Regions from separate parts of the Brevibacterium sp. GP-SGM9 genome, predicted to be linked through region 2. Evidence: predicted binding sites of a transcription regulator. Region 2 holds the regulator's gene; each other region holds the start of a gene.

Region 1 (7,954 bases), 990 kb from region 2:
TGAACAGCCGTCCCCTCTGGTCGCGATTCAGCGCGGATCCGCGCGCTCACGCCCAGATGCGCGCCTCCGACGCGGACCGGGCCGTGGTTACCGATGTACTCTCGGAGGCCTACGCACTGGGGCAGATCGATGCCGAGGAATTCGACGAACGCATTGAAGCGGCCGGACGTCTGAAGACCCTGGGAGAGGTCCCGGACCTCGTCCAGGATCTCATCGTCGTCTACGTCGACGACCAGGAACCGAGCGAGCTCAGCTCCACGGCCCGCGCCCAGGCACTCGCCCGCCTCGAGTCAGACCGGATCCCGATCACACCCGAACAGATCGAGGCCGCCGCACAGAAGTACTACAAGGACCGAGTTCGCCAATCACTGCTCGGACTCATCGCCGGGCCCGCCGGGGTGACGATCGGCATCTGGGCCTTCTCCTCCATCGTCAGCAGTCAGTTCATCTTCTTCTGGCCGATCTTCATCATCATCCCGATGCTCCTCGGGGCGATCTCCCGGATCTCCCACAAGGACGAGATCATCCGCAATCGCAGACGCGAGCTCACACAGCGGGCCCGGGCCCACCTCGGCGATGCAGAAGCACAGCGCGAACTCGAGCAGACCCAGCGGGACGGCGAGGTGGACACGGACGGCTTCGGCCATGGACTGCAGCCCCCGCATCCGCTGGAGCCGCCGTATTCGCCGGGCACTCACAGCTCGTCACGAGATGAGATGCGCAGGCGGCGCTGGGAACGCCGGCGACGCCGTGGGAATCCCTGGGACTGAGTGAAGTCACTGCCGAGGCGTCAATTCGCCTAGGGCCCGAAGACCCTGATCTGCGCGAAGGCTTCAGCCTTGTGGGTCTGAAACCAGAAGGTGTGGGAGAAAAAGCGCAGATTCTCGCTGGCGGCATCGTCTTTCCAGTGCCCCCAGGCCGCGGCCGCTTTGCCGTGGGTGATGGCTGCTTCGAGGTGACCGGCCTCCGGACGACGCTCGACCACCCCCAGCAGGGCCTCCACGACCTCCTCCCGCCCGGTATAGGTGTCGAGTCCATCCTCGCTCACGATCTGGAGGACGCAGTCCTCGGCGACCACCTCGGCGAGGGCATCACGATCGCCGGTGAAAAGGTTCTCCTCGAACCGGGCGACGAACACGTTCTTGGGGCTGTTTCCGCAGGAATCGGTGCCGGTGAAGGTCATGGCACCCAGCGTAGACGGGCACACCTGACGCCACAATGGGGCCGAGCAGGTCACAAGTGGTCCGGGCTCCGCGCCCGCCTCGGCGAACGGATCGGCGAACGGAATGGCGAACGGATCGGGTACGAAAAGAGCCGTGCCGGCACCCTTGTGGGCACCGGCACGGCTCGTTGAGCGAGAGGGACTTCAGATCAGAAGCCCATTCCGCCCATTCCGTCCATACCGGCAGCAGCTGCGTCAGCACCTGGTGCGGCCTTCTCAGGCTTGTCGGCGACGACCGACTCGGTGGTGAGGAACAGACCAGCGATCGAGGCGGCGTTCTGCAGGGCAGAGCGGGTCACCTTGACCGGGTCGTTGATGCCGGCGGCCAGCAGATCCTCGTAGTCACCGGTTGCGGCGTTGAGACCGAATCCGGCTTCGAGGTTGGCGACCTTGTCGGCAACCACACCGGCTTCGAGGCCGGCGTTCGTGGCGATCTGCTTGAGCGGGGCCTCGATGGCAACCTTGACGATGTTGGCACCGGTCGCCTCGTCGCCGGTCAGGGCGAGATCGGCGAATGCGGCCTTGCCCGCCTGGATCAAGGCGACGCCGCCACCGGCGACGATTCCCTCTTCCACAGCAGCCTTGGCGTTGCGCACGGCATCTTCGATGCGGTGCTTGGTTTCCTTGAGCTCGACCTCGGTGGCAGCACCGGCCTTGATGACCGCAACACCGCCGGCCAGCTTGGCCAGGCGCTCCTGCAGCTTCTCACGGTCGTAGTCCGAGTCCGAGTTCTCGATCTCGGCGCGGATCTGTGCGACCCGTCCGGCGATCTCCTCGGCGTCTCCGGCACCTTCGACGATGGTGGTCTCGTCCTTGGTGATGACGACCTTGCGGGCGGTGCCCAGGAGGTCGGTGGTGACGTTGTCGAGCTTGAGCCCGACTTCCTCGGACACGACCTGACCACCGGTGAGGATGGCGATGTCGGCCAGCTGAGCCTTACGGCGGTCTCCGAATCCGGGAGCCTTGACGGCCACGGACTTGAAGGTGCCGCGGATCTTGTTCAGCACCAGCACGGCGAGGGCTTCGCCCTCGACGTCTTCGGCGATGATGAACAGCGGCTTGTTGGACTGCTGGACCTTCTCGAGGACGGGCAGCAGATCCTTCACGTTCGAGATCTTGGAGTTGACGATGAGGATGTAGGGATCCTCAAGGACAGCTTCCTGGCGATCGGTGTCGGTCACGAAGTAACCGGAGATGTAGCCCTTGTCGAAGCGCATACCCTCGGTCAGTTCGAGCTCGAGTCCGAAGGTGTTGGACTCCTCGACGGTGACGACGCCTTCCTTGCCGACCTTGTCGATGGCCTCGGCGATCAGTTCGCCGATCGCGGGATCCCCTGCGGAGATGCCTGCGGTCGCAGCGATCTGCTCCTTGGTCTCGATGTCGATGGCGTTGCCCAGCAGGACACCGGTGACGGCCTCGACGGCCTTCTCGATGCCGCGCTTGAGGCTGAGCGGATCAGCACCGGCTGCCACGTTGCGCAGACCCTCGCGGACGAGTGCCTGAGCCAGAACGGTAGCGGTGGTGGTTCCGTCACCTGCGACGTCGTCGGTCTTCTTGGCGACTTCCTTGACGAGCTCGGCGCCGATCTTCTCGTAGGGATCCTCGAGTTCGATCTCCTTGGCAATGGAGACACCATCGTTGGTGATGGTGGGAGCGCCCCACTGCTTTTCGAGCACGACATTGCGGCCACGGGGTCCAAGGGTCACCTTGACCGCGTCCGCGAGCTGGTTGAGGCCAGCTTCGAGTCCCCGACGAGCTTCTTCGTCGAATGCAATCATCTTTGCCATAGTGGCTTAGATCCTCCCTGATGGAGTGGAGTGGGAATCCAGAGCAGTCGTCAGCGCCCGCGACGGCAGAGAGTGTGTCCGCATGTTCCATTCCACACAGGGACCACGCTCTCGAGACGACCGATGGGAATCCCAACGGCTTTCACCAGTACTAGATTTAGCACTCTCCCCATGCGAGTGCAAATATGACGACCCCCGCCGAGGCGGCCCATCGTTCCCGATCCCCGCAACCTCGGCGATCGGGTGCTGGTTCGGCTCAGCGCGAAATGACACCGCACGGGGTGAACGGTCACGTCGATGAGAAGAGTGTGTGCGCCTCGTGCGGAGGCGGTGCGGCATGCAGACACCACGCGCGGCGGCAACTGAAAAGCGCCAGGCAGCGGACTGCCTGGCGCTTTCCCCGCGCGGAAGAGCCTCGACCGAGATCGATGCCCGCCGCAGCGGATCAGAAGACTGTTTGCTGACGCGAACGAGCCTCAGAGGAGGGTGACGGATTCCGCCTGAGGACCCTTTTGTCCTTCTCCAACTTCGAACTCGACCTGCTGGCCCTCTTCGAGAGAGCGGTAGCCGTCCATCTGGATTGCGCTCCAGTGAACGAACACGTCCTGGTTGTTGCCTTCCAGGGTGATGAATCCATAGCCCTTTTCGGCGTTGAACCACTTGACGGTACCTTGTGCCATTACTTCTCCATACAGTGCAGTGTCATTGACATCCCGCATCAAGACCGCGGCCGGTTGACCGCGCGCAGGGATGCGGACGCTAGTAAAACTCAACCGACCCCGCGATTTCTCTCATTGACCTCTGGAGAATGATCTCGGTGAAGCACGAATAGAACACAAGGTGCTGTGCTTGCCTAGCTGGTGCAACTCTACCCCAGCACTGCACCTGACTTTCAGGCGCTCTGCACTGTTATGAATTCGTTATATGACGTTTCCCGGCCCGTTCACCTCGGTTGTCGCACCCCGAACTCACTGCTCGGATCACCGATGCGCATCAGGGAACCGACGTTGCAGAGATTCGAATCCATGCTGAACGGAAGAATCTACTCCCCGAAAATGCGCCGATCGCTCGGCAGCACCTCGAGTCCCGCTCAGCGCTCAGCCTTCGGCGGTGCCCGCGCCCTCGCTCGTGGAGGACTCCTCGGTCGAGCCGCTGCCCCCGGAACCGGGATCGCTGTCGGCCTTATCGGAGCAGATCACCACGGTGACGTCGGCGTCGAAGTCCTCGGAGGCTTCGGTGGCGTCGATGCCCAGTGACTCGGCGACGAGCTTCGCCTGCGAGGCGTTGTCCTCACCGGAGTAGTAGACGGTCGAGGTGGTCAGTCCGGTCGAGTAGTTGCCGACCTGACCGAGTTTCCAGCCCTTCTCCTCGACGACCTCGGAGAACTTCTTGGCCACACCGGACTTGCCGGAGCCGTTGAGCACATCGACCGTGATCGAGTCGTCGGCGACGCTGACCTCGCTCTCACTCGGCGAAGGCTCCGCCGAGCTGGTCTCCTCCGCTGGAGGATCGGCCACCTTCGACTCGGGGTTGCCCATCGAGGAGAAGATGATGTTGATGGCCGCGACGACAAGCAGCACGGCGACGAGCGCCAGGACGATGACCAGCGTGATGGCACCGATATTCGAATGGGCCGCCGATTCCTGGCGGTGTGCGCCGGTGCGACGACCGGGCTCGATCTCGTCGAATTCGTCTGTCATGGTCTACCTCGAGACGCGGGCTTGGGCACGTTCGCTCTGCCGCGTGCTGCGGATGCGACGCAGACGCTTGACCAGCATCGGGTCGCTGGCCAGAGCCGCGGGATTGTCGAGCAGGGAGTTGAGTATCTGGAAGTAGCTGGTCGCGGACATGTCGAAGCGCTCGCGAATCGCATGGTCCTTGGCGCCGCCGTATTTCCACCACCGCCGCTCGAATTCCAGAACGGCCACCTCGAGCTCGCTCAGTTCAGAGGTGTCGTGGTTCTGCGGCATAGAGGTTGTGCTCCTTCGAGAAGTGGCGTCGCGTCTATCTTATCTCCCGATGGACGCCGACCGGAATTTCCGGCGCGTCGAGTTGCGCACACCTCTGAAACGGCTCACTCCGCCGGTGACAGCGTCGATCGGAATCGAGACCGTCACCGGCGGAGTGGACTGCAGAGCCGCAAAGCCGCCTCGCCGAGGTGGGGCGGATTCGGCCTCGTCCGTTCCCGTCCGCTGTGGTGGAGAGGGAGCAGGGGCGAAGCCGCCCGACCGAGGTGCCCGCTCAGCGGATGCGGATGTTGACCTGTTTGATCTGGGTGAAGCCTTCGAGCATACCCTCCAGCGATGCCTCGCGACCGAAGCCCGAGGTCTTCATGCCGCCGTAGGATTGGCCGGCCAGCTGTCCGCCGCCCTGGTTGACCTGGACCCAGCCGGATTCGATCCGGTTGGCCATGGTCAGCGCCGCGTCGACGTTCTTCGTGAACACGAAGGCCGCGAGCCCGAAGTCGGAATCGTTGGCCATGTCGATGACCTCGTCGATGTCCCTCCACGGGATGACCGAGAGGACGGGGCCGAAGATCTCTTCGCGGCTGGTCTGCCAATCGTTCTTCGCCTTCGAGAAGATCACGGGTGCGTGGTAGAAGCCGGGCTCGCCGACCTCGAGCGAATCGGAGCCGTCGTAGGCGACCTCGACGCCGTCCATGGACTTGCCGAGTTCGATGTAGTCAGCGACTTGGTCGTACTGCTTCTCGTTGATGATGCAGCCGATGTCGGAGTCCTCGTCGCGCGGGTCGCCGACCTTCATCTTCGACACGGCGTCGACGAGCTTGGCGAGGAAGTCGTCGTAGATGTCCTCGTGGAGGAACAGCCGCGAACCCATGGTGCAGGACTGTCCCTGTCGGGCGAAGCGGGTCGACAGCAGCACCTGCTGGAGCGTGTCGTCGTCGTTCGAGTCCGGGAAGATGATGTTCGGGGACTTTCCGCCCAGCTCCATCGAGGAATGGGCGAGCCGGCCTCCGGCCGCCTCGGCGACGTGACGGCCGACGCTGGTGGATCCGGTGAAGGAGACCTTGTCGACATCGGGGTGGACGTTGAGGGCCTCGCCGATGATCGATCCCTTGCCGGTGACGACGTTGAGGACGCCGGCCGGGAGAATGTCGGCGATGAGCTCGGCCATCTTGAGGATCGTCAGCGGTGCGTCTTCGGCGCATTTGAGGACGATGGTGTTGCCGGCGGCGAGCGCGGCAGGAGTCTTGAAGGCCGCGATCATCAGCGGGGAGTTCCACGGCAGGATGCCGGCCACGACGCCGAGCGGCACGCGCTTGGTGTACTGCAGCTGTCCGTCGCCGGCCGGGAGGGTGTTGCCCTTGACCTCTCCGGCGACCCCGCCCATGTAGCGGAACAGGTCGGCCAGGGTGATGGTCTCCGGGCGGGCCTGGGTGCGGATCGCGTTTCCGGTGTCGATCGCGGTCAGCTGGGCGAGCTCCTCGGAGCCGGCTTCGAGCGCGTCGGCGCAGGCGATGAGCTTCTTCTGGCGTTCCTTGAACGGGAGCGCCGCCCACTCCGGGAAGGCCTTGCGGGCGGCCTTGACCGCACGGTCGGCGTCCTCTTCCTTGCCGTTGGGCACGGTGGCGATGACGACGTTGCGGTCGATCGGGGTGATGACGTCTTTTCTGTCACTGTCGGCGGCGTCGACCCAGTCGCCGCCGATGAGCATCTTCCAGTCTCTTGCCTCGGGAAATTCCGGCATAGTTGTCCTTCCACCTCTCGGTTCTCCGATGAACTCGTAAGCCCGAGCATATCCCCCACCCCGCCTCGACCACAGACCCGACCGCTGCGCGATCACGCACAGCAAGTCTGCGTCGCCCGCACAGCTGCTCCCGCACGGACGCCCAGAACGGACGCACCGACCAAGACGGTCAAGCTGCCGAGGTAGTCCAGCCGCCGAGGCGGTCGAACGGCCCCACCGCCGTCACCGTTAGAATCGCGGGCATGACGTCGACTCCTGCGCTGACCGAGATCATGTCCCCCGACTGGGCCGAGGCCCTGTCCGATGTCGAGGAGCAGATCCATGCGATGGGCGACTTCCTCCGTGCCGAGATCGCCGCCGGCCGCGACTATCTGCCGAGCGGGGACAAGGTCTTCCGCGCCTTCGCCGAACCCCTCGCCGAGGTGAAGGTCCTCATCGTCGGCCAGGATCCCTACCCGACACCCGGCCATCCCATCGGCCTGTCCTTCGCCGTTGACCCGGAGGTCCGGCCGCTGCCGCGCTCCCTGGGCAACATCTACAAGGAGCTCGAGGCCGATCTCGGGATCGCTCCGGCAGACCATGGCGACCTCCGAGCCTGGTCGAGGCAGGGAGTGATGCTGCTCAATCGCTCGCTGACCGTGCAGTCCGGTCAGCCCGCCTCGCATCGTGGAAAAGGGTGGGAGACCATCACGGAGAGAGCCATCTCGGCCCTGATCGAACGCGACCAGCCGCTCGTCGCGATCCTGTGGGGTCGGGATGCGCGGAACCTCGCTCCCCTGCTGACATCGGGAACCGCCGAGGTGGCCATCGTCGAATCCGCCCACCCCTCACCGCTCTCGGCCAGCCGCGGGTTCCTCTGCTCACGCCCGTTCTCCCGGACGAACGACCTCCTCGGGCAGAAGGGCATCGCCCCGATCGACTGGAGCCTGCCGGAGCAGTAGGCCCGGTTCCCGCGCTCTCAGGCCTGGCCGGAGTCGATGGCGATCGTCGACTCCTGGGACCGGGCGGATTCCGCGGACTTCTCCACCGCATCGGCCTTGAGGCTCTTGAGCGGCCGGGCCAGGTAGCCGCCGAACACGGCGCCGACGGCCAGTGCGGCATTGGACAGGATCGCCGTGAACAGCGAGGACAGGCCCACGGCGAAGGTCACGTTCTCCGTTTCCGAGGCGATCTGGTAGACCGCTTCGAAGATCGAGAGGCCCTGCAGCAGCGTGTAGATCGCGGGAATCGTCAGCAC
Region 2 (7,954 bases):
GGCCTCGACATCGAAGCGGGTGGAGTCGTAGATGACGGCGGTGAACTCACCGGCGTTCCCTCCGGAATGGCCCTCCCCGAGCCAGATGTACTCCTCGGGCAGCAGGGACACGAGAGTCTCGAGCTGGTCGAGCTCGCCCTCCTGAGTGCCGACGATGTGGGGGTGGGCATCACGGATCAGCTCGGCGGCGATGGGCAGGCGCGTGGCCACAGGATGTCCGTCCATGGCCGGATATCTGAGGTTGAAGCTCATGATCGAGAAATCGCTCATGTACCCATCATCGCCGATCATCGACCGATTTCGTCCCACTCGGCCCCCGGCGAATGGGACGGCGCGGATTCCAGTCTCCCGTGCAACCCATGGAACAATGGGAGTTCTGGTCTGTCGAAGGAAGGGCGTCATGTCACCTCAGGTGAATGCAGAATCACTCAAGCGGATATCACCGTCCGCGACCTCACCCGAGCTGATCCGCAATTTCTGCATCATCGCTCATATCGACCACGGGAAATCGACCCTGGCCGACCGGATGCTCCAGATCACCGGCGCGGTCAAGCAGCGCGATATGCGTGCCCAGTACCTCGACCGGATGGACATCGAACGCGAGCGCGGAATCACGATCAAATCCCAGGCCGTGCGGATGCCCTGGGAGACCGACGGGACCCCCTACGCGCTGAACATGATCGACACTCCGGGCCACGTGGACTTCAGCTACGAGGTCTCCCGGTCCCTGGCCGCCTGTGAGGGCGCCCTCCTGCTCGTCGACTCCGCGCAGGGCATCGAAGCCCAGACGCTGGCCAACCTGTACCTGGCCATGGAGAACGACCTGACGATCATTCCCGTGCTCAACAAGATCGACCTCCCGGCTGCCCAGCCGGACAAATACGCCGAGGAGCTGGCGAACCTCATCGGGTGCGAGCCCGAGGACTGCCTGCTCGTCTCCGGCAAGACCGGCGAAGGCGTCGAGGCCGTGCTCGACCGCATCACCACCGACATCCCGGCACCCGTCGGCGATGCCGATGCCCCGGCCAGGGCGATGATCTTCGATTCGGTCTACGACACCTATCGGGGAGTCGTGACGTACGTCCGCCTCGTCGACGGTGCGCTCAAACCGCGTGAGAAGATCGAGATGATGTCGACTCGCAGCACCCACGAACTCCTCGAGATCGGCGTCTCCTCACCCGAGCCGAACGCGACCAAAGGCCTCGGCGTCGGTGAGGTCGGCTACCTCATCACCGGCGTTAAAGACGTCCGCCTCTCGAAGGTCGGCGACACGGTCACTCTGCTCTCGTCCCCGGCCGAGGAGGCGCTCGAAGGCTACGAAGAGCCCAAGCCGATGGTCTTCTCCGGTCTATTCCCGATCGACGGCTCCGACTACCCGGCGCTGCGCGACGCCCTCGACAAGCTCAAGCTCAACGACGCCTCGCTCGTCTACGAACCCGAGACGTCGACGGCTCTGGGCTTCGGCTTCCGCTGCGGCTTCCTCGGACTGCTCCACCTCGAGGTCCTCCGCGACCGCCTGGAGCGCGAATTCGATCTCGACCTCATCTCCACCGCCCCCAGCGTCATCTACGAGGTGACGATGGAGGACAGGGAAGAGATGACGGTGACGAATCCGAGCGAATATCCCACCGGCAAGATCAAGGAAGTCCGCGAGCCGATGGTCCAGGCCACGATCCTCACCCCGAGCGATTTCATTGGTGCCGTGATGGAGCTCTGCCAGGACCGCCGCGGCAAACTCCAGGGCATGGACTACCTGTCCTCGGATCGTGTCGAGATCCGCTACCGCCTGCCCCTGGCCGAGATCGTCTTCGACTTCTTCGACCAGCTCAAGTCCCGCACGAAGGGCTACGCCTCACTCGACTACTCCGATGACGGCGAGGACGCCGCCGATCTCGTCAAGGTCGACATCCTGCTCCACGGCGACCAGGTCGACGCCTTCTCCGCGATCGTCCACCGCGACAAGGCATACTCCTACGGTGTGGCGATGGCTGGGAAGCTGCGCAAGCTGATCCCGCGCCAGCAGTTCGAGGTGCCCATCCAGGCCGCCATCGGCTCACGCATCATCGCCCGTGAGACTATCCGCGCGATGCGCAAGGACGTGCTGAGCAAGTGCTACGGCGGCGACATCAGCCGTAAGCGCAAGCTGCTCGAGAAGCAGAAGGAAGGCAAGAAGCGGATGAAGATGGTCGGCACCGTAGAAGTCCCGCAGGAGGCCTTCATCGCCGCGCTGTCCTCTGACGAGCCGGAGACGAAGAAGGACGCCAAGAAGTAAGTGCCCGCCCAACCGACCGGTGAGGTTCCTCCGCTCGACGGCTCCCTCCCCGCCTCGGCGGGTGTCGGGGCCGCGGACCGCGGACTGAGTCTCTACGTCCACGTCCCCTACTGCCGGGTCCGCTGCGGCTATTGCGACTTCAACACCTACACCGCCGAGGACCTCGGTCCCGGTGCCTCCCGGGACGACTACCGGGCGAATCTGTCCCGCGAACTCGATCTGTCCGTGCGCACCCTCGCCGAGGTGGGGGCCGGGGACCGTGAGGTCTCGACGATCTTCTTCGGCGGCGGCACTCCGACCATGCTGGATGCCTCGGTGCTCGCCGGAATGCTGACCGATATCCGGGCACGGTACCGTCTGGCCGCCGATGTCGAGGTCACGACGGAAGCGAACCCGGACACGCTCGACCCTGCGTATATCGCGACGCTGGTTGGGGCCGGCTTCACCCGCATCTCCCTGGGCATGCAGTCGGCCGTGCCGCATGTGCTTGCGACCTTGGACCGCACCCACGATCCGGAGAAGATCCCGGACGTGGCCAGGTGGGTCAAGGATGCCGGGCTCGAACTCAGCCTCGACCTCATCTACGGCACCCCGGGGGAGTCGATCGACGACTGGCGCCGCTCACTCGACGTCGCCCTGGCCAACGAGGTCGACCACATCTCCGCCTATTCGCTCATCGTCGAACCGGGCACGAAGATGGGGGCGATGGTCCGGCGCGGCCAGCTGCCGATGCCCGATGAGGACGATCTGGCTGATAAGTACGAGATCGCCGATGCCGCCATGACCGCAGCCGGGCTCCGCTGGTACGAGGTGAGCAACTGGTCGACGTCTGCGGCGACGCGCTGCGAACACAATATGGCCTATTGGCGCAACGCCGACTGGTGGGGTTTCGGGCCCGGTGCCCATTCCCACATCGGGGGAGTGCGGTTCTGGAATGCGAAGCATCCCAAGGCCTGGTCCGATCGGCTCTTGGCCGGTGACTCCCCGGGCATCGGACGTGAGGTCCTCTCGGCCCAGACCCGGGAGATCGAGAGGATCATGCTCGCCGCCCGGATCGATTCGGAGCTGCGCCTCGACACCCTGGGTCCCGGCAGCGAACTGGCGATCAGGAACTTCGTGAACCAGGGTCTGCTCGACGCCGAGGCTGTCGCGCAGGGATGGTTCCAGCCGACCCTGCAGGGACGCCTGATGGCCGACTATATGGTCAGGATCCTCACCGACTACTCGGTCTGAGTGCGCACCTGAAACGGCTCGAGGCGGCCAGCACCGCCACGGCCTTCGGCTGTGCTCGGCTCTCGGCACTTCGCTCTCGGCTCCAGGACGTAGCAGTCCGGGCCGGCCGAAGGAATTCGACCGGGCCCGGACCGTATGATCGGCGTCGGTTATTCGGCGACGCCGATGCCGTTTACTTGACGAAGTTGAAGGTCAGCGGGAACTTGTAGCCCTCGCCCTTGCTTCCTGCGATCGCGGCGATGATGTAGAGGACGACATAGACCAAGGGGATGAGGCATGCGAGGTACATGACGATGATGCCGATCCCGAAGGTGACCAGGGCGAGGATGAACCCGACGATGCCGAGCACGAAGGTGGCTGCGAAGGTGGCGATCACGTTCGTGATCCACGCGTTGAGACCCTGACGGGTGTGCTCCCGAACGAAGGGGGACTCGTCCTTCTTGACGAGGAACATGATGAGCGGGAGGAAGCCGATGAACAGGGCTCCGATGTGCGTCCACATCACGGTCGTCCGCTCGGACTCGCTGGGCTGCCAGAACTGCTCAGATCCGGGACCGTAGGCGTTCTCCGGCAGCGCCTGAGAGTTGAACAGCGCCGGGTTCACCGCCTGTGGAGCACCGTAGCCATAGGACTGAGCGCCGGCGCCGTAGGGCTGCTGGGCGTATTGCTGCTGGCTGTACTGCTGCTGGGAGCCGTAGCCGGAATGCTGAGCGCCGTATGACTGGGGGTTCTGCTGCTGCGAGCCGTAGCTCTGCTGCTGGGAGCCATACTGAGGCTGACTCTGCTGGGACCCGTACTGCTGCTGGGACCAGACGCTCTGGTTCTGCTGAGTGTAGGGCTGTTGGGGACCAGAGGCCTGGGAGTAGTTCGGCGGCATGGGGCGGCCGTTGTTCGGCTGCTCGGGGTTGTTCGACATGCTGTTCCTTTCGGGGCTTCCGGTCAGGGGCTTCCTGGGCTTCACACTATCGCAGTCGGCCCCGCCGCCGCAGGGAGGAAACCCCGAAGACTGTGCCAACTCTGCAACACGGCCCGGCGACGTCACGACCGACTCAGACCCAGACTCGACTCAGGCGACAGTGACGAAGTCGATGAGCTCCTCGACCCGACCCGAGAGCGTGGGCTCGACATCGGCGATCGTGCTCACCTTCCCGAGGATGCGCACCCACCCCCGGGCAACATCCCGGTGATCGGCATGCGGCCATCCGATGCGGCGGAGGATTCCGGTCTTCCAGTCCTCTCCACGCGGCACTGTCGGCCACTGACGAATTCCGACCACATGCGGCTTCACCGCCTGCCAGATGTCGACATAGGGGTGACCGATGATGTGGACGACGTCGCGGTAGCGCGGATCGGCACGGACCGCCTCGGCGATCTTCGACTCCTTCGTCCCCGGAACCAGGTGATCGGCGAGCACACCCACCCGATGTTCCCTGTCGGGGCCGAACGCCTCGAGCTTGTCCGCGACATCATCGAGGCCGCCGAGGGGTTCGACGACCACGCCTTCGATGCGCAGGTCATCACCCCAGATCTTCTCCACCAGCTCCGCATCGTGCTTGCCCTCGACCCAGATCCGCGAACCCCGGGCCACTCTGGCCTGAGCTCCGCTGACGGCACGTGAGCCCGAGGCGGTGCGTCCGGAAGAGCTCGACTTCTTCTTCCGCGGCAGGGTGATGTCGACGGGCTGACCATCGAGCAGGAACCCCGGTCCGAGAGGGAATGCTCTGACCTTCCCGGTCCGATCCTCGAGGTTGACGACGACTCCTGCCGTGGTCTTCTCGGCTCCGACCACCGCCCCGACATAGCCGCTCATGGCGTCCTCGAGCACCATGCCGAGGCCGAGCTCGACGGGACGGGACTTCTTGGGACGGTGCGAGGAGGGTGAGGAGCCCGAGAGCACATCGGGGCCGTAGCGATCAAAGGCGTTCACGGGCACCTAGCCTAATCAAGGACGACCGTGCGTGCGAGAAGACCTGCCGAGCACACCCGGGAAAGCCAGCCGAACGTGCCCGGGAGAGCTTGGCCGGAGCACCGGCGAAAGGCCGCCGAGGCGGGTCCTGAAGTGAAATCGGCACCCAAGAAGCGTAGAATTGGCACTCAGGTCCAGCGAGTGCCAAGAGTGGGGAGGAGACGGATGAACGACAGCCGACGAGCACAGGTTCTGCGCGCGATCGTCGAGGACTTCGTCGCCACCAACGAGCCGGTCGGATCCAAAGCCATCGTCCAGCGACACACGCTCGGCGTCTCGCCTGCGACGATCCGCAATGACATGGCGCACCTGGAGCAGGAGGGCTACATCGCGCAGCCGCACACCTCCGCCGGGCGCATCCCGACCGATCTCGGCTACCGGATGTTTGTCGACCGCATCGATGACTTCAAGCCGCTGACCCACGCCGAGCGCAGCGCCATCTTCAAACTCATCGACGGCAATGTCGAACTCGACGAGATGCTCGACCGCACCGTTCGTGTGCTCTCGGGGCTGACCCACCAGGTGGCGCTGATCCAGTACCCGACGGTGTCCCTGGCCAGAATCAAACACATCGAGATCGTCGGGCTCGGGCCGACCCGCATCCTCGTCGTCCTCATCACCGATGCCGGACAGGTCGAACAGCGGACCGTGACCACCCCGACGCCCACAGACAATGAGGCGCTGAGGGGAATCAGGGACCGGATCAACGCCGACTTCGCCGGGCAGAAGCTCGCGAAGGTGATGAACGGGAGTCTGCCGAGGAACGCAGCCGATGCCGAATCCTCCGCGACGCCAGCCGATTCCGACAAAGTCGGGGCCGCAGGCGCGGAGCCGAGCGTGCTCGCCCAGGTCCGAGAGGCCGTGGTCGATCTCGTCGCGGCCACCCGCGAGGAGCGCATCATCATGGCCGGCACCGCCAACCTCGCCCGCTCCGGCAGCGAGTTCGGGGAGAAGATGGCCCCGATCCTCGAGGCCTTCGAAGAGCAGGTGGTGCTGCTGCGCCTGCTCACCTCGATGGCCGAGGACCAGGAGGAGATCAGCGTGCGCATCGGTCGTGAGAATACTCACGAATCCTTCAGTTCGACATCCGTTGTGGCCGCCGAATATGGTCATGACGCGGGTTCCTCGGCTCGACTTGCCGTCCTCGGACCGACGAGAATGGACTATCCGACGACGATCTCGGCCGTGCGTGCGGTCGCGAAGTACGTCTCCTCGATCCTCGATCGCGGATAGCTCAGAGGATAGTTCGGAAGAATGACAGACCTGCCGCACACAGCAGCCGGCACCACACACGCGAACCAACCACACCACCAGGGAGAGAGAAGTTTCTGTGGCCGATCACTATGAAACACTCGGAGTGTCCAAGGATGCTTCGGCGGCTGAAATCAAGGCGTCCTACCGCAAGCTCGCCCGGAAGTACCACCCGGATGTGAACCCCGGGCACGAGGACGAGTTCAAAGCCATCTCTTTGGCCTATGACGTCCTCTCCGACTCGGAGAAGCGTCGCAACTACGACATGGGCGGCGGCGAGAACGGTCAGGGATTCCCCGCCGGCGCCGGCGGCTTCGGTGGGTTCGGCGACATCTTCGAAACCTTCTTCGGCGGTGGCGGCGGTCAGGCCGGTGGCCCGATGCCGCGGACCCAGCGCGGCAAGGACGCCCTCGTCGGCGTCAACATCGACCTCAAGACCGCAGCCTTCGGCGGCACCGTCGACCTCGACGTCACCACCGCGGTCGTCTGCGACACCTGCTCGGGTGCCGGCACTCAGGCGGGCACCTCCGTCGAGACCTGCACCCTGTGCCACGGTTCGGGCAGCGTGCAGCGGATGACGCGGACTCTGCTCGGGCAGATGGTCACCAACCAGACGTGCAACTCCTGCCACGGCTTCGGCACCGTCATCCCCAACCCCTGCCTCAACTGCCAGGGCGACGGTCGCGTCCGCAAACAGCGGACCATGAAGATCCGCATCCCCGCCGGCGTCTCCGACGGCACCCGGATCCAGCTCGGCAGCCAGGGCGAGGTCGGCCCCGGCGGCGGCCCCGCCGGCGACCTCTTCGTCGAGGTCATGGTCGCCCGCCACGAGGTCTTCCAACGCGATGGAGACCACCTCCGCGCCTCGGTGACCGTACCGATGACGGCGGCTGCCCTCGGCGCCTCGATCCCCTTCGAGACCTTCGACGGCAACCAGGACCTCAACATCGAACCGGGCACCCAGTCGGGCACCGTCGTCAAACTCGCGGGCCTCGGCGCCACCCGACTGCGCTCGGAGACCCGCGGAGATCTGCTCATCACCGTCGACGTCGTCACCCCGGACGCCCTCGACGACGAACAGCGGGAACTGCTGGAGAAGCTCGCCGAACTCCGCGCCGAAGAGACCCCGCGGGCACAGATCACCACCCAGAACCGGGGCATGTTCTCCCGCATGCGTGAGAAGTTCGCCGGTCGGTGAGCCGACCCACGTTCCATTCCCTGCAGGCCGCCGA
Region 3 (7,954 bases), 780 kb from region 2:
GCAGGAGCCCATAGCTTTCGATTGCAGCCAAGCGTGCGCGGTTGGCTTCCAGCTCGGTGCCGAATCCGTTGGTGATCTCCTCGGCATGGAAGAATCCCGGCGCCGGAACCGAGGACGCATCCGGCTTCACGCCTGATTCGTCACCGACGGTATGCGCCACGACGAAGTCCCACCAGTCCCTATGCTCCTCGCGTCGGCGGACAGAACTCTCCTTGAGCACCTCGTGGAACGTCGAACGATTCTCCGCCAAGCCGACACCGGTGTCGACGATGTCATCGATCGACTCGATCGGCAGGACGAACTGCTCCATGCCGACATTCTCTGCCGCACCACGCATGCGAATGGAGGAATAGAGGTTGGGTACGACAGAGATGAAGGGCACTGCTGCCGCACCCGCGAAGATCCCGGCGTGGTACCGGGTGCCGATGACGAACTCGGCCCGCTCCGTCAGAGCAACAAGCTGCCGAGCAGTGAGCATTCGCGTCGGTTCGACCCTGTCCCGACCGATCTCTTCGGCAATCTGTGCATTGGCGATCTGATCGCGAGTGTGTTGGGCCGGCGGAAAACCGCCCCCGTGCGGAACCAGCAGCACTTTCAACCCGGTTTCGTCGGCAAGTCTGCGCGTGATCTCAGTGAGGATCTCGTGGTAGCGGCTGTCCGAGAGCACCGGCGAGGAGGCCTTCTCCGCATAGCTTGCCAGAATGAACGGTTCGTTCGTCAGGTCGGAGACGTCGTCCCGATCACTGTCTCGAGCCTCTAGGGAGAACGCATCGTCGACCTGTCGCCGGATGACTGCCCTCTTACCGCCCACCTGCTTGGCGAATTTCGTGGTGTAGCCTTCTCTGCTGCCGAGGAATTCGGCATCAGCGAGGAATTCGTAGACGAGCTTCCGGTCCTCGTCGTAGATCAGAGGCCCCAGAGTCTGACTGGTCAGCGCATAGGGTTTGCCGAACAGCTGCGCGATCCTGCCGAGAGTCACCCTCTCATAGATGTGATGAGCGAACATCGAATTGAGGTTGCCGCCGCCGGCGATGAGTACCGCATCGGAGCTGCGCACGGCCTCGATCACTCTGATGGCCGGATCCCCGGGTGCCAGGCCACCGCTGGCACCTTCGGTCCTGGCGAATTCGAGAACGCGCTCCATGCGGGTGATGTTGGGCGGACGGTTCCGTTTGAAGCCGATCCGTGGAATCGCCTTGACGCCATACATCTCACTGGCGTGAGCAGGTTCACCGGCGATGAGCGTGACCTCGATACCGCCTCGTTGATTCAGTGCGTCGAGAGCCATCTCGGTCATCGCCTCGTCACCGAGGTGATAGAACCGGCTCCAGCCGACGTCGCCGATCATCGTAATGCGTTTCATGTCTCCCTAAGGCAGCCTGCGCGTTCATCGTCAGGATCTCCGGGACACAGTAGTACTTCCCCCGCTCCTTCAGGTGAACAGACGAAGACCACCAGATGAACCCGACTGCTCGACACTTTCCTCATTCGACCTGTGGTCCACTTGGACTATGACATTTCCGGCGCTTCATCTCTCCCAATCCATCGACCGTTCCCCCACCGAGGTGGCGCGCTTCGCCGGAAACCCCGCCAATCTGCACACCTGAGCGGCCGGGCTGAGTGCGGGCATCCGGGAGGCGGAGGGCTGATGGATCGCCGATTCGCCGATGGGTTCCGTCGAGGTCCGCTTCCTGCCGGGGCGCGATTTCGGGATCCTCGACCATGAGGTGGTCTTCCCCGACGGCACGACGGTCCACAATCCGCTGCGGGTGTTGGCCAATGACACTGGCGCCGAGGTGGTCTTCACCCCCTTCCGCAGGCCGGGCACCAGCGAAGACGAGTTCGATCAGGACGCCGCATTGGTGCGCGAGGACCTGCTGCGGCTCCGCGATGCCCTCGCAGGTTAGCGCTCTTCCAGGTCAGTGCTCTACGACGTCCACGCTGTCGTCGACGAGCACACGGCCCGGAGGGCTTCCGCGGAACAGCCTCGGCGTTCTGCTGTGAATACACCAGTGGCCCGGAACATGATGTTCCGGGCCACTGATGCTGGTCAGAAACGACTCAGTCTGAGCGGATGGCTCAGTCCTCGTCCTCTTCTTCCTTCTTCTCGACGACCAGGGTCTCGGTGGTGAGAACCAGGGCGGCGATCGAAGCGGCGTTGCGCAGAGCCGAACGGGTGACCTTGACCGGGTCGATGATTCCGGCGCCGATGAGGTCGCCGTAGGAATCGGTGGCGGCGTTGTATCCCTGGCCGGACTCGAGGTCCTGCACCTTGGAGACGACGACGTAGCCGTCCTGACCGGCGTTCTCGGCAATCCATCGCAGAGGCTGGACGACGCCGCGGCGAACGATGTCGGCACCGGTGGCCGCATCTCCGGCCAGTCCCAGGTCGTTTCCGTCGAGGACCTTCGCGGCGTGGATCAGAGCCGATCCACCACCGGCGACGACGCCTTCTTCGATGGCGGCACGAGTTGCGGACACGGCGTCTTCGACGCGGTGCTTACGCTCCTTGAGCTCCACCTCGGTGGCGGCGCCGACCTTGATGACGGCGACACCGCCGGAGAGCTTGGCCAAGCGCTCCTGCAGCTTCTCGCGGTCCCAGTCGGAATCGGTGTTCTCAACCTCGGCGCGGATCTGGGCGACCCGGCCGGCAACAGCATCGTCGGACCCGGCACCATCGATGATGGTGGTGTTGTCCTTGGTGACGGTGATGGTGCGGGCGTTGCCGAGCTCGTCCAGGGTGATCTGGTCGAGCTTCATGCCCATATCCGGGGTGACGACCTGACCACCGGTGAGGACGGCGAGGTCCTCGAGGATGGCCTTGCGGCGGTCACCGAAGCCGGGTGCCTTGACGGCAGCGACATTGATGATTCCGCGCAGCTTGTTGACGACCAGCGTCGACAGAGCCTCGCCCTCGATGTCTTCGGCAACGATGAATAGGGGCTTTCCGGCCTGCTGCACCTTCTCGAGCACAGGGAGGAGCTCCTGGATGTTGGAGATCTTGCCCTGGTTGATGAGGATGAGCGCGTCGGAGAGCACAGCTTCCTGGCGATCAGCATCGGTCACGAAGTGCGGCGAGAGGTAACCCTTATCGAACTGCATTCCCTCGGTGATCTCGAGTTCCACAGAAGCGGCCTGGGACTCGTCGATCGTGATGACGCCGTCCTTGCCCACCTTGTCGAAGGCGTCGGCAATGAGCTTGCCGATCTCTTCGGACTGAGCGGACAGACCGGCGACGTGGGCGATCTCCGAGGAGTCGGCGACATCGCGGGCGATGGTGCCGAGCTGATCGGAGACAGCCTCGACGGCGGATTCGATTCCGCGCTTGAGCGCTCCGGGAGCAGCACCGGCGGCCACATTGCGCAGACCTTCGTTGACGAAGGCCTGAGCCAGGACCGTCGCGGTGGTGGTTCCGTCACCGGCGATGTCGTTGGTCTTGGTGGCAACTTCCTTGGCCAGCTGGGCGCCGAGGTTCTCGTAGGGATCGTCGACCTCGACCTCACGAGCGATGGTCACGCCATCGTTGGTGATCGTGGGGGCGCCCCACTTCTTGTCGAGCACGACATTGCGGCCCTTGGGTCCCAGCGTCACCTTGACGGTGTCGGCCAGGGTGTTGACACCCTTTTCGAGTGCACGACGAGCTTCGTCGTTGAATTCCAGAGTCTTAGGCATTCGTCCTCCTGTCAGTGAAGTGGTTGTTCAGAGGATTCAGCCGATGACGGCGAGCACGTCACGAGCCGAGAGCACGAGGAATTCTTCTCCTGCGTACTTGACTTCGGTGCCTCCGTACTTGGAGTAGATGACCTTGTCGCCGATGGCAACGTCAACGGGAACGCGGTTTCCGTTGTCGGCAACGCGGCCTGGGCCCACTGCGACAACTTCGCCTTCCTGAGGCTTTTCCTTGGCGGTTTCGGGAATGACCAGACCACTGGCGGTAGTCTGTTCTGCTTCGACCTGACGGATGACAATCCGATCTTCGAGTGGCTTGATGGAGACCGACATATCGGGCCCTCTCCCTTCGCTGGGTTCAATTCTTCGTTGAGTCAGACGGCGGCTGCTGCCATGAATCTCTCGTCGTCGCGGGTGCCGAGCGATTCGACCGTCTCGTAAAACTGGCACTCAATGAGTGCTAGTGCTAATTCGACTCTAGAACGGGTTTAGCACTCGGTCAACTCGAGTGCCAAGGTTTCGTCATGCTCTGGGCGAAAGTTCAGATTGGGCCGCACACGCGGGGTCGGAGGCGCAGCGGAACCCAAGGGGCCGAGGGCGCAGCGCCAGGCCTCGAAGGCACCGGACCCCGCGACCCGAACGAGCCGCGCATACAGAAAGCGCGGACCCCGGGGTATTCCCGGAATCCGCGCTTTCGGTCGATCACCTCGGCTCAGCCGCCGACTGGCTCAGTCGCCGACCGGCTCAGTTGCGAACCAGCTCAGGCGCAACCTCGGCTCAGGCGCAGGTCCACTGCCCCCAGCCGGCTTCGGCCTGGAGCTTCTTCGCACGCTGGAACTGCTCCTGCGGGCTGGCATCCGAGGGATTGCCGCTGCCGCCCATGGAGTGCCAGGTCTGCGGGAGGAACTGGAAGAGACCGAAGTGGGTGCCGTTCGAGGCCTTCGGGTCGAAGTTCGATTCGCACTTGACGACCGAGTACCACTTGGAGCCGGGTCCACCGAGCATGTCCTTGATCTCCTGGGTGCTCATCGAGCCGCCGCCGCCACCGCCGGAGCTGGATCCGTCGTCGGAGCCGCCCGAACCGGAGCCGCCGGAGTCCGAGCCACCGGTGTCGCTCGGGGTCTCCTTCTTCTTGGTGCCTTCGATGACGACCTTGGTCTTGGGTTCGGAGAGGACCTTCTCGTCCTTCTTCTCCTTCTTCACCTCATCGCCGTTGACGGTCTTGATCTTGTAGGAGATCTCCTTCTGACCATCCTTGCCCTCGGACTCGACCTTGGTCTCGCCCTTGTAGAGGGAGTCGGACTTCTTCTTCTCGACCTTGGCCTTGATCGACTCCTTCTCCTTGACGGTCTTGTTCTCCACCCGGTTGACGGTGAGAACCTGGCCGTCGGAGACATCCGCCGACATCGGCACGGACAGGAAGTCGTCCTTGTCGAGTTTGATCTTGGATTCGCCGAGCGCATCCTCTGCCGTGCCCACCGCGGCCGAGACCTTGTGGTCCTTGCCGTCGGCGACGATGGTGAGGTCCTTCGCGGTCGTCACCTCGATGTCGTTGCCCTTGTCCTTGAGAGACTGATTGGGCTCGGCATTGATCTCGGCGTCCTTCGCGTTCACACCGAGGTCGGCCAGCGCCTGACCCACGGTGTTCGCGTTGGTCCACTCGTCGGTCTCCTTGCCGTCGACCGAGAGGGACACGTCCTTGGCGGTGTTGACCGTGATCGTCATGTCCCGGTCGACTTTCGTATCGGCGCCGGGCTTGATCTGATCGCGCTTGTCGAGGTCGAGGTCGCGGCTGTCGAGGATGTCCCCGACCGTTCCGCCGAAGGTCCGAATCTCTTCGGCCTGACCGTTGACTTCGAGGGTCACGGGCTTGTTCATGGTGACCACGGCGCCCGTGCCACCCACGAGTCCGGTAATCACGACCGCCTGTGCAGCGATCTGCACCTTGCGGTTCTTGAGAAAATCAATCACAGAAATATCCCTGAGCAGAGTTCATCGACTCATACACTGTAACCGATTCGTTACACGGTTAGCAAAATATCACGAAAACGTAACGGCAGGGTCGCTTCCCTGCCCCTGCTGACCAGGACTTCCCCGTGATTCCGGGGGCCACCCGACCGTGACATTTCCCCGCCGAGGCGGTCGTTCCGTTCCGTAATCTCCCTCACAGCCCACCCCGCAGAGCCCTCCCCGCCGAGGCGGTCAAGCAGTCCACGTCAACCGTTCGGTTCCGCCCAACGCTCGGTTCAGACGGTCAGATCTAGCTCCAGCTGCCCAGCGCGGTGCTCGCGTTGTTCCAGACCGCGGCGCACAGATCTTCCTCATTCATTCCGCGCACCTCGGCAAGCCTCCTCGCGGTGATCGCCGCGAGGTACGGGCCACCCGGGCGCCCCCGGTGCGGGTGCGGAGTGAGGAACGGTGCGTCGGTCTCGGTGAGCAGCAGATCGAGTGGGACGGATTTCGCCGCCCGCCGCAGCTCCTCGGCGTTCTTGAACGTGAGGTTCCCGGCGAAGGACATGAAGTAGCCGGCGCTGGCGCATTCGCGGGCCATCGCCTCGTCGCCGGAGAAGCAGTGGAAGATCGTGACCTCGGGGGCACCCTCCTCGCGGAGGATGCGCAGCACATCCGCATGAGCCTCGCGGTCGTGGATCTGCAGAGCCTTGCCGGTGCGCTTGGCGATCTCGATGTGAGCACGGAAGGAACGCTGCTGTTCGGCGATGCCTTCGTCACCGGTGCGGAAGTAGTCGAGGCCGGTCTCCCCCACTACGCGCATCCGGGAGTGGGAGGTCACCAGCGACTCGATCTCCGTCAGCGCCTCGTCGAGCAGGCCACGTGCGGCCAGCCGCGGTGCTTCATTGGGGTGCAGGGCCGCGCCACCGAGCATCCACTCCCGGCTGCGCGCCGGCGGGGTCGGGATGGTCGACCCTGGTGCCACCTCGGCGCGGTCGGCCCCGGCGTACTGCGAGGCGACGAGCTCGGCGGTCCACCGTGCAGCGGGCAGATCGCAGCCGATCTGGACGATCCGCTGCACCCCGGCCGATTGCGCTGTCTCATAGAAGAAGTCGAGGGAGGGGAACTCTTCGTCCTCATCGGGGGTGACCTCAGGTTCCGGCTCGCCCGAACCCAGCGGCAGGCGCACTCCCGTGCAGATGTCGAGGTGAGTGTGGGTGTCGACGATGGGGTAGGCGAGCGGTTCGGGCACCGGCGGGTAGGTTCCGGCAGCGCGCGAGGCCATTACTCGGTCTCCTCCACGAACTTCGGGAACACCGGCTCGGGCTTGGGCAGCGGAGTGCCCGGCTCGAGCGGTAAGCCCACGGCCGCGAAGGACCGGGGGTCCACCTCGGCAGCGGCGATCCCGCTCTCCGCGGTTTCGGCGGCGACCGGGGCGATGCCGGCAGCGGCGAATCCGGCCCCGGCGACGACGCCCGCTCCGGCTCCTACGATCAGGGAGTCCATCGCCTCGGCGCCGGATCCCGAATCGAGTGCGGAGGGCAGCACCTTCGCCCCGGCCTCCCCGACTCCGGCGGGGACGCCGAGGAGGTCGAGGATCTTGCCGGCGGACTCGGGCATGACCGGCTGGATGAGGATCGAGATGATGCGCACAACCTCGATCGTCACCCACAGCACGGTGGCCATGCGGTCGGGATCGGTCTTCTTCAGCTTCCACGGCTCCTGGGCGGAGAAGTAGCGGTTGGCCTCGGAGAGGACCTTCCAGCAGGCCTCGACGTAGAGGTGTAGGGCCTGCGTGTCGACGTGGCGGCGGGCGGTGTCGGGGACCGCACGGGCCAGGGCCAGCAGCTTCTCGTCGTCCTCGGTGAGTTCGCCGGGTTGGGGCACCTGGGCATCGCAGTTCTTCGCGATCATCGACAGCGAGCGCTGGGCCAGGTTGCCGTACTCGTTGGCGAGGTCGGAGTTCTTGCGGGTGATGATCGAGTCCTTGGTGTAGGACCCGTCATGGCCGTAGGAGAACTCACGGAAGAGGAAGAAGCGCAGAGTGTCGAGACCGAAGGCGTCGACGAGGTCGATGGGGTCGACGACGTTGCCGACGGACTTCGACATCTTCTCACCGGAGTTGAAGAGGAAGCCGTGAGCGTGGACTCGCTTGGGCAGTTCGATCCCGGCGCTCATGAGGAACGCGGGCCAGTAGACGCTGTGGAAGCGGATGATGTCCTTGCCGATAATGTGGACGTTCGCCGGCCACCACTTGGCCAATCGCTCCTGGTCGTCGGGGTATCCGGCAGCGGTGAGGTAGTTCGTCAGGGCGTCGATCCACACGTACATGACG

The links. The regulator HrcA, encoded in region 2, represses chaperone genes, less so after heat shock. The targets are predictions, from matches to a motif close to TTNGCACTCGNNNNNNNCGAGTGCNAA.
Region 1: groL (chaperonin GroEL) is a predicted target of HrcA. The motif match lies at 3,167-3,193, and genes of this name have one in related genera.
Region 3: groES (co-chaperone GroES) is a predicted target of HrcA. The motif match lies at 4,158-4,184, and genes of this name have one in related genera.

What each region holds. Positions count from the first base shown of each region.
Region 1 is NZ_CP178563.1:3,235,335-3,243,288, reverse strand. It holds gene ACH82I_RS14525 (DUF1707 SHOCT-like domain-containing protein) at 1-770, shown strand, start outside; gene ACH82I_RS14520 (nuclear transport factor 2 family protein) at 800-1,183, opposite strand; gene groL (chaperonin GroEL) at 1,372-3,009, opposite strand; gene ACH82I_RS14510 (cold-shock protein) at 3,486-3,689, opposite strand; gene ACH82I_RS14505 (LytR C-terminal domain-containing protein) at 4,107-4,709, opposite strand; gene ACH82I_RS14500 (DUF3263 domain-containing protein) at 4,713-4,979, opposite strand; gene ACH82I_RS14495 (aldehyde dehydrogenase family protein) at 5,251-6,717, opposite strand; gene ACH82I_RS14490 (uracil-DNA glycosylase) at 6,960-7,658, shown strand; gene ACH82I_RS14485 (threonine/serine ThrE exporter family protein) at 7,676-7,954, opposite strand, start outside.
Region 2 is NZ_CP178563.1:220,366-228,319, forward strand. It holds gene ACH82I_RS00890 (endonuclease/exonuclease/phosphatase family protein) at 1-270, opposite strand, end outside; gene lepA (translation elongation factor 4) at 401-2,272, shown strand; gene hemW (radical SAM family heme chaperone HemW) at 2,273-3,505, shown strand; gene ACH82I_RS00905 (DUF4870 domain-containing protein) at 3,678-4,421, opposite strand; gene ACH82I_RS00910 (DUF3097 domain-containing protein) at 4,572-5,438, opposite strand; gene hrcA (heat-inducible transcriptional repressor HrcA) at 5,637-6,704, shown strand; gene dnaJ (molecular chaperone DnaJ) at 6,802-7,920, shown strand; gene ACH82I_RS00925 (16S rRNA (uracil(1498)-N(3))-methyltransferase) at 7,917-7,954, shown strand, end outside.
Region 3 is NZ_CP178563.1:3,449,178-3,457,131, reverse strand. It holds gene ACH82I_RS15475 (polysaccharide pyruvyl transferase family protein) at 1-1,363, opposite strand, end outside; gene ACH82I_RS15470 (hypothetical protein) at 1,668-1,907, shown strand; gene groL (chaperonin GroEL) at 2,080-3,672, opposite strand; gene groES (co-chaperone GroES) at 3,709-4,002, opposite strand; gene ACH82I_RS15455 (resuscitation-promoting factor) at 4,447-5,640, opposite strand; gene ACH82I_RS15450 (TatD family hydrolase) at 5,930-6,904, opposite strand; gene metG (methionine--tRNA ligase) at 6,904-7,954, opposite strand, start outside.